Regions from separate parts of the Cellulosilyticum sp. ST5 genome, predicted to be linked through region 3. Evidence: a T-box and tRNA genes for the amino acid it is inferred to sense, from the RefSeq annotation. Region 3 holds a T-box; the other regions hold tRNA genes.
The links. A T-box is a leader RNA that pairs with one kind of tRNA and senses whether it is charged. The one in region 3 lies ahead of thrS (threonine--tRNA ligase), so its partner is inferred to be a tRNA-Thr.
Positions count from the first base shown of each region.

Region 1 (5,446 bases), 1.7 Mb from region 3:
TCAAAAGACAATAGTTTAGCCATTTGTGAGGCATATGCTAAAAAAGATAGGCGTATTGTTGTGATTGATAAAGTTAATGAAGGTGTATCTATTGCTAGAAATACAGGATTAGAAGCAGCTACAGGTACTTATGTTGGTTTTATTGATCCAGATGATTGGGTAGAACCTACAATGTACGAAAAGCTATACAAGCAGATTAAAAAGTGGGATAGTCCTGTATGCCTATGTAATTATTTCAAAGATACTAAAAAGAAAAGTTCACCTAAAGTATTTTCTTTTAAGGATGAAGTATTAGAAGATAAAGTCATTATTGAAAAATTGGTAAATAATATGGTGGGTATGCCAGATTTAATGCCTACTTATGTTTGTGTGATGGGGTGTGTATGGCGTGGTTTATTTAAAAAGGAATTTTTAGATACCAACCAATTAAGGTTTGCACCAGGTGTTAGTATTATGGAAGATTTAGTATTTATGGTACAAACACTTTTAAAATGTCAGAGTGTAGCTATTGAACAAGGTGTTTACTATCACTATGTACAAAATCCAAGTTCTACACTTCATACCTATAATAAAAAGTTGTGGGAAGACCAGATAAAGGTTTATGAGCTATTAGAAAAAAGCTTTATCGAATCACATCTTGAAGAAGAAATGCGTAATCGTCTAGATTTTAGATACATTGGTATGGTATTATCTGCTATTAAAAACGAAACCTATATGAAAAAAGATAAAGATAGTGATTTAAAAGATACGGTAGCTCATATTAAGCAAATCTGCCAAGATGAGAAGCTTAAATTTGTATTAGAACGTGTAAAGCCTATTCAAGTATCAGAGAAGAAACCAGCAGCTAAAGAAGGTGGTAAACGATTAAGAGCTATTTATAGTGATAGAGTCGCTATGCCTAAGAAGCCAAAAGAAAAGAAAAAAGGAACTTATATCACTAAAAAGACGTCTCAGGCAAAAAAGCTTGAAAAGCAAGCTAAGCTATCAGAAGCAAAAAGAAAACCTAGAGCCAAAAAGTCACTTAGTAAAGCAAAGCATTATGAAGTTGAATAATGAAGAGAAAAGCTAAAAACTCTTATTCTAAAATAAGAGTTTATTATTTTAAAAAGAAAAATGCGTTATTCTAGTGCTAGGACAGAATACTAGGAATGCTTTACAAGGTTCCTAGAGATAGGTATAATTGAAGAAAGAATAAATAACGAAAGCAAGGGAAAGTGGGTATAAGTCCACTTTCTTGTCATGTTAAAATAGGTGATGAACACTTATAATCCAATGAGCTTCATCCAATGAAAAGACTCCTTGCAATATAAAAATGACAAAAAGGTAAGGTGAAATCATGAGTTTACAACAATTAGCTGAATTAATTTTCCCTGATGTAACTAAAACACCAGAAGATTATTTAAAAGCTTATCCAAAAAGAATACTTAAAGAAGGTGCAAAGGTAACACGTTATGCACCGAGTCCAACAGGATTTCAGCACATTGGTGGTGTATTTGCTGCCCTTGTTAGTGAAAGAATTGCAGTGCAAAGTGGCGGGGTTTTCTATTTAAGAGTAGAAGATACAGATCAAAAAAGGGAAGTAGAAGGGGCTATAGAAGATACTATTGCAACGATGCATAACTTCGGTATGGATTTTGATGAAGGAATGACTGGTGAAACAACTTCAAAAGGGAACTATGGTCCTTATCGCCAAAGTGAAAGAGCAGAGATTTATAAAACTTTTGCAAAAGACTTAATCATAAAAGGCTTAGCTTATCCATGTTTTATGACTTCGGAAGAGTTAGAAGCTATGCGTGACAAACAAGTGGCTGCTAAATTAACCCCAGGTTGCTATGGTGAATATGCAATCTATAGAGACTTATCACCAGAAGCAGCTATGGAAAAAATCAAAGCTGGTGAGCAGTATATTATTCGTCTTAAATCACCTGGTAATGCAGAAAACCGTGTGAACTTTGTAGACCTTATTAAAGGGGAAACCTCTTTTCCAGAAAATATACAAGATATCGTTATTATTAAAGCAGATGGTCTTCCAACCTATCACTTTGCTCATGCGATTGATGATCATTTAATGGGAACAACGAGCGTTATTCGTGGAGAAGAATGGTTATCATCACTTCCAATTCACGTTCAATTATTTGACGTACTTGGATTTGAAAGACCAGAGTATGCACATATTCCAAATGTTATGAAATTAGATGGTGATTCTAAACGTAAACTTTCAAAACGTAAAGATCCAGAAAGTGCTGTAAGCTATTATAAAGAAGAAGGTTATCCAAAAGCTTCAGTAGTAGAATATTTATTAAATATTATTAACTCTGCCTTTGAAGAATGGAGAATGGAAAATCCAACGGCTGATTATCATGACTATCCAGTAGCTCTTGATAAAATGAGTAAAAGTGGAGCACTTTTCGACCTTGTTAAATTAAATGATGTGAGCAAAGATGTGATTTCTAAGATGCCAGCTGAAGAAGTGTATAGCCTCTATACAGAGTGGGCAAAAGAATATGACAAGGCAATGTACGACTTAGTGACAAAACATGAAGCCATGTCAAAAGAAATCTTTAACATCGATAAAGAAGGACCAAAACCACGTAAAGACTTTGGTAAATGGTCAGAAGTTAAAGAAAAGATTTGTTACTTCTACGATGAGCTATTTAATGCTGAAACTGAAGTAGAATTACCAAAAAATATGACTTTAGAAACAGCTAAAGAAATCATATCTTCTTATAAAGAAGTTTATAACTTTAATACAGACCAAGAGACTTGGTTCAATGAATTAAAAGAACACGCTATTAGTCTTGGTTATACAGCAGATCGTAAAGCTTTCAAAAAAGATCCAACAGCCTTCAAAGGAATGGTATCAGATGTAGCAGGTGCTGTAAGAAGTGCTATTAGCCATAGAACAAATACACCAGATTTATATACTATTATGCAAATCATTGGAGAAGAAGCTGTAAGAGCGAGATTTGAGGCTTTTTTAAACAACTAATAAAACAATAATAAAATGCCTACTCATATTATAAAGTATGGGTAGGCATTTTATTAGGCTCTAACGCCTTCAATATGGATGAAGCGTATCTTAGTGAACTCATAAGAAGAAAGAGGTCTATTAATAGCATCATAACTATGAGTAGCAATTAAAATTTGGTCATAGGTAGGATCAGGGGCTGTTTCTAATACTAATAAGGAATGGTGGTAGCCATTAATATCATTACCAAATTGAATAACATCACCAGGAACAATTTCATTTAGCGTAACATCCCTACCAAAAGGGCCAGATCCTTTATTAGTGGTTAAGAATTTATGTAGGAAATTTACGCCAGTCCAAGAAGCTGAACGATCATTAGCATTTCTGTAATACCATCCTGTAATAGGGGTATAGTTCATAATATGACTTCCTGCGTATAGACATTGAGAAATAAAATTAGTGCAATCTCCTCCTAGCTGGGTAAAGTCTAAATACATAGGATTACGAAGTAAGCTCCATCTTTTAGCATAAGCAATAGCAACAGTAGCATTATAGGGTAGGACTTTATCCATTTGTTCACATCCTTTCTTATTACTAGGTATATGAGATAAGAAGAGAAAATATAATAATGTAAATGATTTTATATTACATAAAATAAGCTATAAAATATTGATTATTTGTCTGAAATATGATAAAGTAAACAAGTGTCAAGCTGGCATAACTCAGTTGGTAGAGTAACTCATTCGTAATGAGTAAGTCGGGGGTTCGAGTCCCCCTTCCAGCTTTATCAAGGCTTCTAAGGTGATTGATGAAAGTAAAATTGAAGCTTATACGTAAGAATATACGTAACAGAAAGCTTAATACATAAAAATAACGAGCATACGTAAGTTAGATACGTATGCTCGTTATTTTATTTAGTGACTCTATAACATCTTTTTTGTTTGTTTTTGATGATGGCCCAAGTTACGAATATGTAGAAACAGAAATGGAAATCGAACAAGAAGAGGGAAGAAGCTGGAGCAGTTTTAAATATGCCAAGCTATTCATGGAGTGCAAGAGCAAGATGAAGAATAAGAAGATCTAAATGTAGAAGTTAGCCTATCAAGATGGAATAAAAACGAAGAGAATGTATGGTCAATATCATTTAGCAGGCAACTTGATTTAACATCATTAAGACATATGGATGACTTCACAATTTATTTAATGAAGCTTGCACAAAATGGAACGCAAAGTGATTGTAGATACATGGAGTGAAAGTGATGAAGTTACACCAAGTAAAGAACTAGAAGCTGATTGGAATTAAAACAAAGTGTTTTTGATATATGCTAGATGCTCATAAGAGTGTCAACTTTATATCGCTGGACAGAAGAAAAGCACTAGTTGTAGGACCAGTGCTTAACATATGGGAGTTACGAAAATTTTTATGTACTGTTGTATATTTAATATACCACAAAGGAAAATGAAAATCAATATCAAAATTTAAATTATAAAAAGTATTTTTTGTTGATAAGGAGGAAGATGAATGACAGATAGTGAACAAAGATATGTTGATACACTTAAAATAGAAAATCAAAGACTTAAGGATGAGATAGCTGCAAAGGTACACGAAAAGAACCAAGAGAGGGACATAAATAGAAGGCTTAAGAATGTGATTAAAACCATAGCAGATATGCTATAGGGGAGGAAAACAAAGTGAAAACAGTATTAATTAGTGTTCATGAGAAGTACTGGCACATGATCAAGAACCGAGAAAAGACACTAGAAATCAGAAAAACTAAGCCAGCAGGTATTGAATATCCTTTTAAAGTACTTTGCTATGTAACAGGTGGCAAAGGTATACAAGGAGAGTTTATTTGTAAAGGTACATTAGTAACTAATGTTTTTCAGCAGCTATGCAATAGAAGTTATCTGAGTCTATATGAGTTATTTGCATATGCAAATGGCAAGGACTTGGTTGCATGGGATGTAAGTAGCGTTAAGTCTTATGATATACCAATACAGATTGAAGAAGTAAGTATTAACAGGGCACCACAAAGCTGGTGCTATATAAAATAACTTTTTTAATCAGTAATAGTAGAAGAATTAAAAAACCACTGTTGTTCATAAATAGCGGTTGAAGAAATATGACAAGAATTCATTTGTGTCTTCTTTTTTGTTCGGAGTGGTTTCTTTTCATACGATAAGAAGTTACTAAGAAGATTATATCAGGAAGCAAGGAGCATACTGTAGCCATAATCACAGAGGGCCCAAAAACTAATACTGGTGGACTGTTTAATCATACAACTTAGGCAATAATTTTTATGATTCAAATCCTATGTGGTATGTAGGTGGTGATAATATGCTAAGTGAAAAATGTTTAGAATGTAAACATTGTGAAATCATAACAGATGGATGTAACGGTAAATTAGGAGAAACAATTTTTGGGTGCAATATATGCGAAGAAGATGAAAAAGATTGCAGCTTTGAAAGTAAATAAAA
Region 1 is NZ_CP132338.1:2,138,775-2,144,220, reverse strand. It holds gene QTL86_RS10435 (glycosyltransferase) at 1-1,053, shown strand, start outside; gene gltX (glutamate--tRNA ligase) at 1,337-2,989, shown strand; gene QTL86_RS10425 (amidase domain-containing protein) at 3,043-3,540, opposite strand; tRNA gene QTL86_RS10420 (tRNA-Thr) at 3,680-3,752, shown strand; gene QTL86_RS10415 (hypothetical protein) at 3,867-4,052, shown strand; gene QTL86_RS10410 (hypothetical protein) at 4,491-4,646, shown strand; gene QTL86_RS10405 (hypothetical protein) at 4,661-5,023, shown strand; gene QTL86_RS10400 (hypothetical protein) at 5,307-5,444, shown strand.
Region 1: it has a tRNA-Thr gene. The T-box ahead of thrS (threonine--tRNA ligase) is inferred to sense a tRNA for this amino acid. The anticodon was not compared.

Region 2 (5,446 bases), 1.2 Mb from region 3:
TTTTACACTTATATATATGTTAGCTACAAGTGGAATCCCTAATAGAAAATAAAAATATTTTTAAACGCTATTTATAACATTAAAGATAGGTTATCAATTTTCTTCATAAAAAAGTAGGATTAGCCATTAATAATTTCTCCACCATTAATATGAATGGTTTGTCCTGTTATATAACTAGCAGCTTTAGAAGCTAAGAAAACATAAGCACCTGCACATTCTATGGGTTGACCAGCACGACCTAGTGGCGTGGTAGTACCAAAAGCAGGAATGCTGCTTACATCAAAACTAGAAGGAATAAAAGGTGTCCAAATAGGACCTGGTGCAACAGCATTAACACGTATACCAGACTTTGATTTTGTAAGAGCCATAGAAAGGGAGCGCGTGAAAGCTGTAATGGCACCTTTGGTCATGGAGTAATCGATGAGTTTTTCATGACCATGAAAAGCGACGACAGAAGTTGTATTAATAATGCATGCACCTGATTTGAGATGCGGTAAGACGGCCTTAGTCATATAAAAAGTGCCATATACATTAGTTTTAAAAGTTTTATCAAACTGTTCGGTAGTAATGGCTTGTAAACTTGAGTTTTCATATTGGACAGCAGCATTATTGACTAGGATATCGATATGCTTATAGGTATCCATGACTTTTGTGACTACTTCTGTAGCGAAAGTTTCTTCTGTGAGATCACCTTTAATAAGAAGACAGCTTTGGCCATAAGCTTCAACAGCTTTTTGTGTATCCTCTGCATCTTTATCTTCATTATAGTAAACAATGGCAACATCAGCTCCTTGCTTGGCATAAGCCACTGCTACAGCACGTCCAATACCACTATCACCACCTGTAATAATAGCTACTTGTTCTTGGAGTAAACTACCATTTGGAAGAGTCGTTTCATCATCAAAAATGGGGAGTGGTTGCATTTCGTATTCAAAACCAGGATGCCTTGTTTGTTGTTGCGCTTTAAAATGGTTAGGGAAAAACATGACAATACCTCCTAAAAGTAATAAATGATTAAGAATAAAAATTCAAATTTAGTATGAGCTTAATGTAAGTATTTCAATATGGAAATTTTATCAAAGCTTAATGGCAAGTAACTTTATCATTTGTCTCATTTAAAAATAACACTACATACTTTTTTAGGAAAAAGTTATACTAAGTATAAAAGTAATAAAGCGAGGATGAAAGATGAAAAATGCTGTGAAAGTCATTCCTCTTGGAGGGCTTGGAAGTATTGGCAAAAATATAACCGTTATAGAGTATGAAGAAGAAATCATAGTGATTGACTGTGGCATGGGTTTTCCAGATGAACAAATGTATGGGGTAGATTTGGTTATTCCTGATATTACGTACTTATTACAAAATAAGAATAAAGTAAAAGGTATCTTTTTCACTCATGGACATGAAGATCATATAGGTGCAGTTCCCTATATATTAAAACAAATGAACATTCCCTTGTATGGAACTCCTCTTACTTTAGGCATTATAGAAAACAAACTCCAAGAACACGGTCTCCTAACAAAAAGTGAATGTCACTGCGTGGAAGCTGGTGACGTGATTGCTTTAGAACAAATAAAGGTAGAGTTTGTGAGAAGTACACATAGTATTGCCGGTGCGTGTTGTATTGCAGTGCATACACCTGAAGGAATTATTTTTCATACAGGGGACTTTAAAGTGGATTATACACCTGTTGATCAGAAGGGAATGGATTTACAGCGGATTGGTGAATTGGGAAAAGAAGGCATATTACTCCTTTTAGCAGATAGCACTAATGTAGAACGTAAAGGACACTCTCCATCAGAAGTAACTATTGGTAAGACCTTAGAGCGTTTATTTGACAATGTGAAAGGACGTATTATTGTTGCGACCTTTGCATCCAATATTCATCGTATTCAACAGATTATTAATGCAGCGGTGCTTTATGGACGTAAAGTAGCTTTTAGTGGCAGAAGTATGGAAAACATAACGAAAGTAGCCAGAAGTTTAGGGTATTTGAGTGTGCCAGAGACTACTTTAATAGAAGTTGAACAAATGAAGAACTACCCTAATGATCAAATGACTATTATTACGACAGGAAGCCAAGGGGAACCTATGGCAGCGCTGGCACGTATTGCCTTTGGAAAACATCGATTCATTCAAATAGAACCCAATGATTTATTTATTATCTCTGCTTCACCTATTCCAGGAAATGATAAATTAGTTTCAAAAGTGATTAATGAGCTTTATAAAAAAGGAGCTCAAGTCATATATAAGGATTTAGAAGAGGTTCATGTATCAGGTCATGCATATCAAGAAGAGCTTAAGCTCATGCATACTTTAACGCATCCGCAGTATTTTATGCCAGCTCATGGTGAATATAGGCATCTGATTCATCATCGCAATTTAGCAAGGCAAATGGGAATGGCTCAGGATAATATCTTTATTTTAGAAGATGGGGAGGTTTTAGAAGTAAGTAAGGTAACAGCTGGAGTGACCGGAAGAGTAAGGGCAGGAAATATTTTAGTAGATGGTATTGGTATAGGAGATGTAGGTAATATTGTACTCAGGGATCGTAAGCATTTAGCAGAAGAGGGGATGCTCATAGTAGTAGCAGCTATTGATTTAGAAACTTGCTCTATTATGAGTGGTCCTGATATTATTACCAGAGGCTTTGTTTATGCCAAGGATTCAGAGGATTTAATAGAAGAAGTAAAAGCTGTAGCTAATAAAGAATTAGAGATGTGTCTTGCTTATCAAATGACAGAATGGCATATTTTAAAAACGAGCATTAAAAAGGTGGTAGAGCAACTTTTATATGAAAAAACAAAAAGAAGGCCCGCTATTTTGCCAATTATTATGGAAGTTTAATATAGAAGGAAGAAAGGTGAGTAAAATGAAAGTTAAGATGGTCTGTACTAGAGATCAAGAAACAAAGGTAGTTGATTTACCCATGAGTGAGGAGGACTTACTTAAAATAAGAGCTACAGTTTTGGACCGTGATTCCATTGGATACATTGCAGGAGCGGATGTGAAATGTTATGACGAGACAGATAATGAAATAGAAAATATTTTTGAATTCAATAAAAGTCTTCAATAACTAAAAAGAGTCACAAAAAAGGGTATAAACATTTATTTTTAATGTTTATACCCTTTTTTATAAAGCTAGTAACTGGGCATTCATTTAAGTATATAACTGGTTAAATGGCTACGTTTAATAACCTGTAAGTAATATATATAGTAGTTATAAATACAATGTACATAAGAGGAAATTCGTATTTCTTAAAAATTTTTAATATCATTACGCTATACTCCTTAATAACTTATATATATACATAATAATATGAATCATTTTAATATTAAATGTATTTTCTTATAAAAATAAATTATAAGTCTGAAAAATTTATAAAGTAAGAATTTATAACAAATAGAGTCAATGGTACCTCTTATTAAAAAATACTGATATTATACGTCGATAAACATAAATATTTATTGACTGACAAAAAAGGATACAAGTAATAACTTGTATCCTTTGAATAGTAAAGCTCTCAACGGGACTTGAACCCGTGGCCTCCACCTTACCAAGGTGACGCTCTACCGCCTGAGCCATGAGAGCAGAGCGCTCTTTGTTAAGCGCTTTATTATAATAGCATGTAGGATGACGTTTGTCAACATTTACCTCTAGAAAAAATGGCTATTTAAGGGTTACTTAATAACCTAGATTTTCACCTACTAGAATGACTTTAATACGACCGGCTGGTTTACTATTACGTGTAATAACCGTTTGCATACAAATACAATCTGGACTTAAACAATCTTGACAAACACCAGTTAAAGCACAAGGTGTGTTTTTACTAAGGCGAATAGCGTTCTGAGGACAAGCTGCATTATGTATACGAGAAAGAGCTTCTGTTTGATTTCTAGCTACTTTATTCATGCCGGCAATAATAATGACTTGTTTAGGTCCATAAATAAGTGAGGCAACACGATTACCAGTACCATCAATATTGATAAGTTCACCCTCAAGAGTGATGGCATTTGTACTCATAAAATAGGTATCAGCAAAAAAAGCACGATGATAGAGTTCTTCTACTTGCTCATTAGGCACCTTGGAACGGTCTAATAGGGTATAACATCCTGCTGCTTCTAGAGCAGGAATAAGACCTATTTCAGCCAATGTCATAGAGCCACCCCAAGAAATAAGTTCACTATTTTTTAAAAGAGAAAATGCTTTTTGAATGGCTTCTTCCTTAGACGATACATAATGGCCTTCTATATGGCGCTTTTGTAAATTCTTTATAAGTGTTTCAGCGGTACGTTCATAATAAAGTGAAGTGATGGTCATATTTTAACCTCCTAAAAATAGTTACAGTTTATTTTATTATAACATAGTTATATAGCCACATGTAAACATAGTCGATGTTGTAATGTGTCAAATATGAATAAAATATGAATTAAAAATGTTGAAAATAATACAAAAATTGTATAGAATTAAATGGGGTGATTAGATGATTAACTTAATAATATGTGATGATAATAAGGATTTCTTAGAATCTGCCACGCTATATATTGAGTATTATCTATCAGTATTGAATGTAGATATTAAAGTTCATCAATTTTCGTGTAGTGAAGCTTTTATAAAGGTATTCAATGAAGTGCCTTATTTTTTTGATATAGTCATTTTAGATATAGATATGCCTGGAAAAGATGGAATAGAAGTTGCAAGATTAATAAGAGAGATTAATCAGGAGCTATTAATTGTATTTTTAACAGGGATAACGACACGGGTTTTTGAAAGCTTTAAAGTTGGTGCATTCAGATATGTACGTAAAAGTCATTTTAAAGAGGAAATCGAAGAGTGCATTCAGAGTGCTTTAAAAAAGATGAGAGCGCAGACAGAATGCTATATAATCAAAACAGAGGAAGGATGGATTAAATTATTAGTTAAGGATATCATGTATTTTCTGTGTGTCAACCGTCATGTTGAAGTACATACAATTCAAGCGTGTTATAAAACAACGATACGGCGTATGAAGGATGTTGAGGAGCAATTTGAAAATAAGAGTTTTACGAAAATTCATAGGGGTTGCATGGTTAATCTAGGTTATATAAAGACTATAGAGGAACAGAAGGTTATTTTAGATAATAATGAATTACTAGTTATGAGTAGATATAGAATGCAACAGGTTTTTTCTGCATATAAAAACCATATTAGGCAGGGGGAGTAAGAATGGAAAAGATTATTTTTAGTTTAATAGATTATATGATGGGATTTATTGAGGTGGTTATGTACTACGGTTTTATGTCTGCAAGATTCGGAAAAACACAAAATCATCCTGTCAATAAACGATGGATGATGTATATAATCGGTGGTATAGGAGTATATATTACAAAACCATTAGGGGTGTCATGGCCTTTAGTGCTAATCATTCATATAGTAATTTTGCTTTGTATTGCACACTATGCCTTT
Region 2 is NZ_CP132338.1:1,681,748-1,687,193, reverse strand. It holds gene QTL86_RS08280 (SDR family oxidoreductase) at 120-986, opposite strand; gene QTL86_RS08275 (ribonuclease J) at 1,189-2,847, shown strand; gene QTL86_RS08270 (hypothetical protein) at 2,873-3,076, shown strand; tRNA gene QTL86_RS08265 (tRNA-Thr) at 3,520-3,592, opposite strand; gene QTL86_RS08260 (lactate utilization protein) at 3,686-4,321, opposite strand; gene QTL86_RS08255 (LytR/AlgR family response regulator transcription factor) at 4,485-5,204, shown strand; gene QTL86_RS08250 (sensor histidine kinase) at 5,207-5,446, shown strand, end outside.
Region 2: it has a tRNA-Thr gene. The T-box ahead of thrS (threonine--tRNA ligase) is inferred to sense a tRNA for this amino acid. The anticodon was not compared.

Region 3 (5,446 bases):
GAGCTTAGTGCCTACTGAAAATACGGAACGGAACCACGTAGGATGGTCACCCTCTCTCAGCTTTGCCCAAATAGCCTAGTAAAGCCACCGACAAATTTCTATTTGTACAATTCACCAACCAGATGCAAAAAGCTACTATTCCTGTGAATATCACATGAATAGTAGCTTCAAAAAGCATTATTTTAAGTTAGCTTTAGCTGTTTCAACTAATTGTGTGAAAGCAGCTGGATTTGTGATTGCTAATTCTGATAACATTTTTCTGTTGATGTTAACGTTAGCATTTTTTAATCCGTTCATGAAACGGCTATATGATAATCCGTTTAAACGAGCTGCAGCGTTGATACGTGCAATCCATAAACGTCTGAATTCTCTTTTTCTTAATTTACGACCTACATATGCGTAGTTTAATGATTTCATTACAGCTTGTTTAGCTGTTCTGAATTGTTTTGATTTAGCTCCTCTGTAACCTTTAGCTAATTTTAATACTCTATTACGTCTTTTTTTAGTAGACATTCCGCCTTTAACTCTTGCCATTGTCTTAACCTCCTATCGTATCTTATAAATATGGTAAAATTCTCTTCATTTGTTTTTCGTTTGTGCTATCTACAATACCAGCTTTTCTTAAGTTACGTTTTGTTTTTGTAGATTTTTTAGTTAAAATATGTCTTTTGTAAGCTTTGTTACGTTTTAATTTACCAGTTCCTGTAACTTTGAAACGTTTTGCAGCTGCTCTATTTGTTTTTAATTTTAATTTAGCCATGATAATGATCCTCCTTTATTCATTTGATTATTTTGTATCAAAAGGTAACTATTTTGGTGCTACCACGATAACCATTGCTCTACCTTCTAATTTAGGTTTTTGTTCTGCTACTCCAACTTCTTCAATTAAAACTAACGCTTGTTCAAGAAGTTCATTACCTCTATGAGTATGCATCATTTCACGCCCACGGAATACAACTGAAATTTTAACTTTATCCCCTGCTTTAAGGAACTTAGCTGCATTTTTCATCTTCGTTTCAAAGTCGTGTTTTTCAATACTAGCAGAAAGTCTTACTTCTTTAACGCTAACAACTTTTTGTTTTTTACGCGCTTCTTTTTCTTTCTTTGCTGCATCAAATTTGTATTTACCATAGTCCATGATTTTACAAACTGGTGGTTTTGCTTGTGGAGCAATTTTAACTAAGTCTAAGTTTTTCTCAGCTGCCATTTTTTGTGCTTCTTTGCTAGAAACAATACCAATTTGTTCTCCATCAGCTCCTACTAGTCTTACTTCTTTGTCACGAATTTGTTCGTTGATCATTAAATCGTTAATAACGGGCACCTCCTAAATTGTGTTTGCCTAAATTTATTATTTTAATCACCCTTTAAGCGATGGGTGAGCCGCTTTTAATAATATACCCTTATTAGTATATTTATTTGCTATATCAACTAAATAAGGTGGATAGCCGAAACTATCCACCTCTCTAAAAATCCATACTAAATGAAATATAATCATGTGTTAATTAGTATGACCTTACGAACCCTTTTGTTGTAAGGTGAGAAGAATAGCTTCTACTTTGCCTGGCAATCATTTGCCTTAAAACCTCATTTATCTTAACATGCATTATTTTATTTGTCAACTTTTATTTTACGTAAAATATTTATTTCTATCTTATTTATTTTCTTCAATTTCCATGTGTTTAAGATAATTGAATTTTGTTTTGATTTCTTCATCTACACGATTAACAAAGCTTTCAAGACTTTGTGCACCTTCATCACCTTTTTGACGGCTACGAACAGAAACGGTCTTATTTTCCATTTCTTCTGCACCGACAACAACGATATATGGAATTCTTTCCATACGTGCTTCTCTGATTTTATATCCAATTTTTTCTGTGCGATAGTCAGCTTCTACTTTTAAGATGCCACGGTCTTTAAACGCTTTAACAACTTCTGCTGCATAATCTGCATACTTATCAGAAAGCGGAAGTACTTTAACAGCCACTGGCGCAAGCCATATTGGGAACTGTCCTGCATACTTTTCAATAAGCATGGCAAGTGTTCTCTCATAGCAGCCAATAGATGTACGGTGAATGATAAGTGGATGCTTTTTCTCACCATCTGCATCAATATAAGTCATACCAAGCCTTTCTCCAAGAGCAAAGTCGATTTGTACAGTAATGATTGTATCTTCTTTACCATGTACATTTTTAAATTGAATATCAAGTTTTGGTCCATAGAAGGCCGCTTCACCTACAGCTTCTTCGTAATTAATTTGTAAGTGATCTAAGATATTTCTCATGAGACTTTCTGTTCTTTCCCAAGCCTCTGGATCATTAATATATTTTTCAGTATTTGCTGGATCCCATTTAGAGAAACGGTAGCTGATATCATTTTCAATGCCAAGTGTTGCCATCATGTAATTGATTAGCTCAATAACACCTCTAAATTCATCTTCTAATTGTTCTGGTGTACATACAAGATGTCCTTCAGAAATAGTAAACTGTCTTACACGAATAAGACCATGCATTTCACCTGATGATTCATTTCTAAATAAAGTAGAAGTTTCACCATAACGAATTGGTAAATCACGATAGCTGTGTTGTTCTGCATTATAAACTGTGAATTGGAATGGACATGTCATCGGACGAAGTGCAAATACCTCTTTATCCTTTTCTTCATCTCCAAGTACGAACATACCATCTTTATAGTGATCCCAGTGACCTGACATTTTGTAAAGATCACTTTTAGCCATAAGAGGTGTTTTAGTTAATACATAACCTCTTTTTTCTTCCTCATCTTCTACAAAACGTTGAAGGGTTTGAACAATTCTAGCACCTTTTGGCATAAGTAATGGTAGACCCTGCCCCACTTTTTCATCTGTTGTAAAAAGTTTAAGTTCACGACCAAGCTTGTTGTGATCACGTTTTTTAGCTTCTTCTAAAGCTTCAAGATGAGCTGCTAAATCTGCTTTTTTGGTAAATGCTGTTGCGTATATACGCGCAAGCATTTTGTTCTTTTCATTCCCTTTCCAGTAAGCACCTGCTGCTGATAAGATTTTGAAAGCTTCTACAGGTTTTGTACTCATAAGGTGTGGTCCTGCGCAAAGATCAACAAAGTCGCCTTGTTTGTAAAAAGTGATTCTCTCACCTTCTGGAAGATCACGTATTAATTCTACTTTATATGGTTCTTCTGCTTCTTCCATTAGTTTAATAGCTTCTTCTCTAGGAAGTTCAAATCTTTCAATCGGAAGTTTTTCTTTAACGATTTTCTTCATTTCAGCTTCAATTTTTTCAAAATCTGCTTCTACAAAGTGTCTTTCTGTATCAAAATCATAATAAAAACCATCTTCAATAGCTGGTCCAATTGCAAGTTTTACTTCTGGGAAAACCCTTTTTACAGCTTGAGCTAAAATATGAGCTGCAGTATGACGGAATGCCCATTTTCCTTCCTTATCATTAAAAGTAAGGATTTCAAGACTACAGTCTTCATTAAGTTCTGTTCTAAGATCCACCATTTCCCCATTTACTTTACCGGCACATGCCATTCTTGCAAGTCCTGCGCTAAGTTCTTCTGCTACGCCAAGGACAGTAATGCCTTTTTGGCACTCTTTAACACTACCATCTTTTAATGTAATTTTAATCATTGCTTCTACTCCTTTCAAATTTAAACTATTTTAACCCATGAATGATTATTTAATTAAAAGAACCTAAAAAACCCCGTCCCTTTTTAAATAATCATCTTATTTAAAAAGGGACGGGGATATGTATTCCCGCGGTTCCACCCTTGTTACTTTGCTTGGTTAGATTATATGAATGATTCCTCCCTATAAAGAATTATTCATTCATGCTTAAACTTACCAAAGTTAAAGTCACTCGCTTTACTGACGATAACGGGGTCACCGAATTGTTTTACAATCACTCCGAGGTAGTCTTCACTTATAGTCTTTAAAGATGCTCCCACCACTGCATCTTCTCTCTGAAAAAGGGGTTATAAGTTACTCGTCTCATCATTGTTTTTTGGTATTCACTTATAAATATAAATATTATAGGTATTAACAAATTCTTCTTATTCAAAATAAGTTATTTTTATGAAGTTATTTGTCGTTCTTAATGTAATTATTCTAATCAATTGATGCCCTTATGTCAATATTGTTTGATTGTTATTTCTAGGAAATCTATTTCCTTATTTATATCGTTTCTTTTAATATACCATATGTACAATACTTGCTATGCTCAAAGTTACTGTTCTTTATCTTAGAGCTTAGAATCATATCAATATTAATCTATTATCACTACTAATTTCCTCTATTGCCCCTGAAAACTCTTAAATAATAAAAGATTTATCTGAATATCAAAAAAGAGTAAACCTTATTATGCAAGCTTTACCCTCTTTTACTGGATTGGATACTGATTTTATTTTAGATTAAATAACTTAATTAAACTACTGCTTTAGGATTCGAACCATATTGATTATTACTACTATCCCCTTCTGTACAGACTAAAACTAATAACCAAATTGGGCCAACTAAAGGAATTAAGGCTATAAACCACCACCAACCTGATTTTCCTATATCATGTAATCTTCTTATACAAACCGCTATTCCTGGTATAAGTACGGCTAGCGAATAAATATTACTTAATATACTGGTCTTAAGAATTGTCGCTAAAAACCCAAGGACAATTCCTATAATAATGTTAATCAAAAAGAACATCCAGTATTCCTTTCTTCTTGCTCTACCACTAAAATCTGCATATTTTTTTAAAACACCTACATACCACTCCATTTATTTTCCCCCAATAATCACTATCAATCTCCTTTATTATACACTGAATCCTCTAAATATATAATATATTTTTTATTATTTAAATATTATAAAATTAATAAACATTTACACATTAATTACTGCACCACATGCACCCCTTGCAATAGTTAATATTATCATCAAAAATAATTTCTAATGTCTTTAGAAACTGCTGTTCTCTGGCTTTTGCTCTTTGATGAATAATAAGCTGCTTAGGACTAATCGATATAAGGATATGCAAAATATAATCTTCCCTTGTTAACGTACTATCTAATAACAGTTCCTTACAGTATTGCCTTATATAAAAGCCTGTCATATTTTTCATGTCTTTATTATAAAGTTGAGGCGCCCCTTCTGTATTATAAATAAGATGTAGTATTTCCTCTAATGGTACACTTAAAATGCTCATATCTCTCATAAGCTTAATAAAAGTTACAACCTCTTTCTTCATACTATAATCCAAAACAAATTGTTCCAATAAATCGCTTAATAGAATCTGATATTTTTGAGTTCTAAATTGTATCCAACCTTCTATATTAAATACGCCTGTTTTTTTTATTTCCTGTAAAATAGGTACATATAATAAATAATAGGTAAAAGAAGAAAAGCCTTCTTGCCTTGATAGATAGTTATTATTAATAAAGGCATTCATAATATCTCTTT
Region 3 is NZ_CP132338.1:472,044-477,489, reverse strand. It holds gene rplT (50S ribosomal protein L20) at 178-534, opposite strand; gene rpmI (50S ribosomal protein L35) at 557-760, opposite strand; gene infC (translation initiation factor IF-3) at 809-1,300, opposite strand; ribosomal protein L20 leader region at 1,424-1,563, opposite strand; gene thrS (threonine--tRNA ligase) at 1,652-3,625, opposite strand; T-box leader at 3,729-4,001, opposite strand; gene QTL86_RS02210 (DUF805 domain-containing protein) at 4,418-4,765, opposite strand; gene QTL86_RS02205 (putative sporulation protein YtxC) at 4,878-5,446, opposite strand, start outside.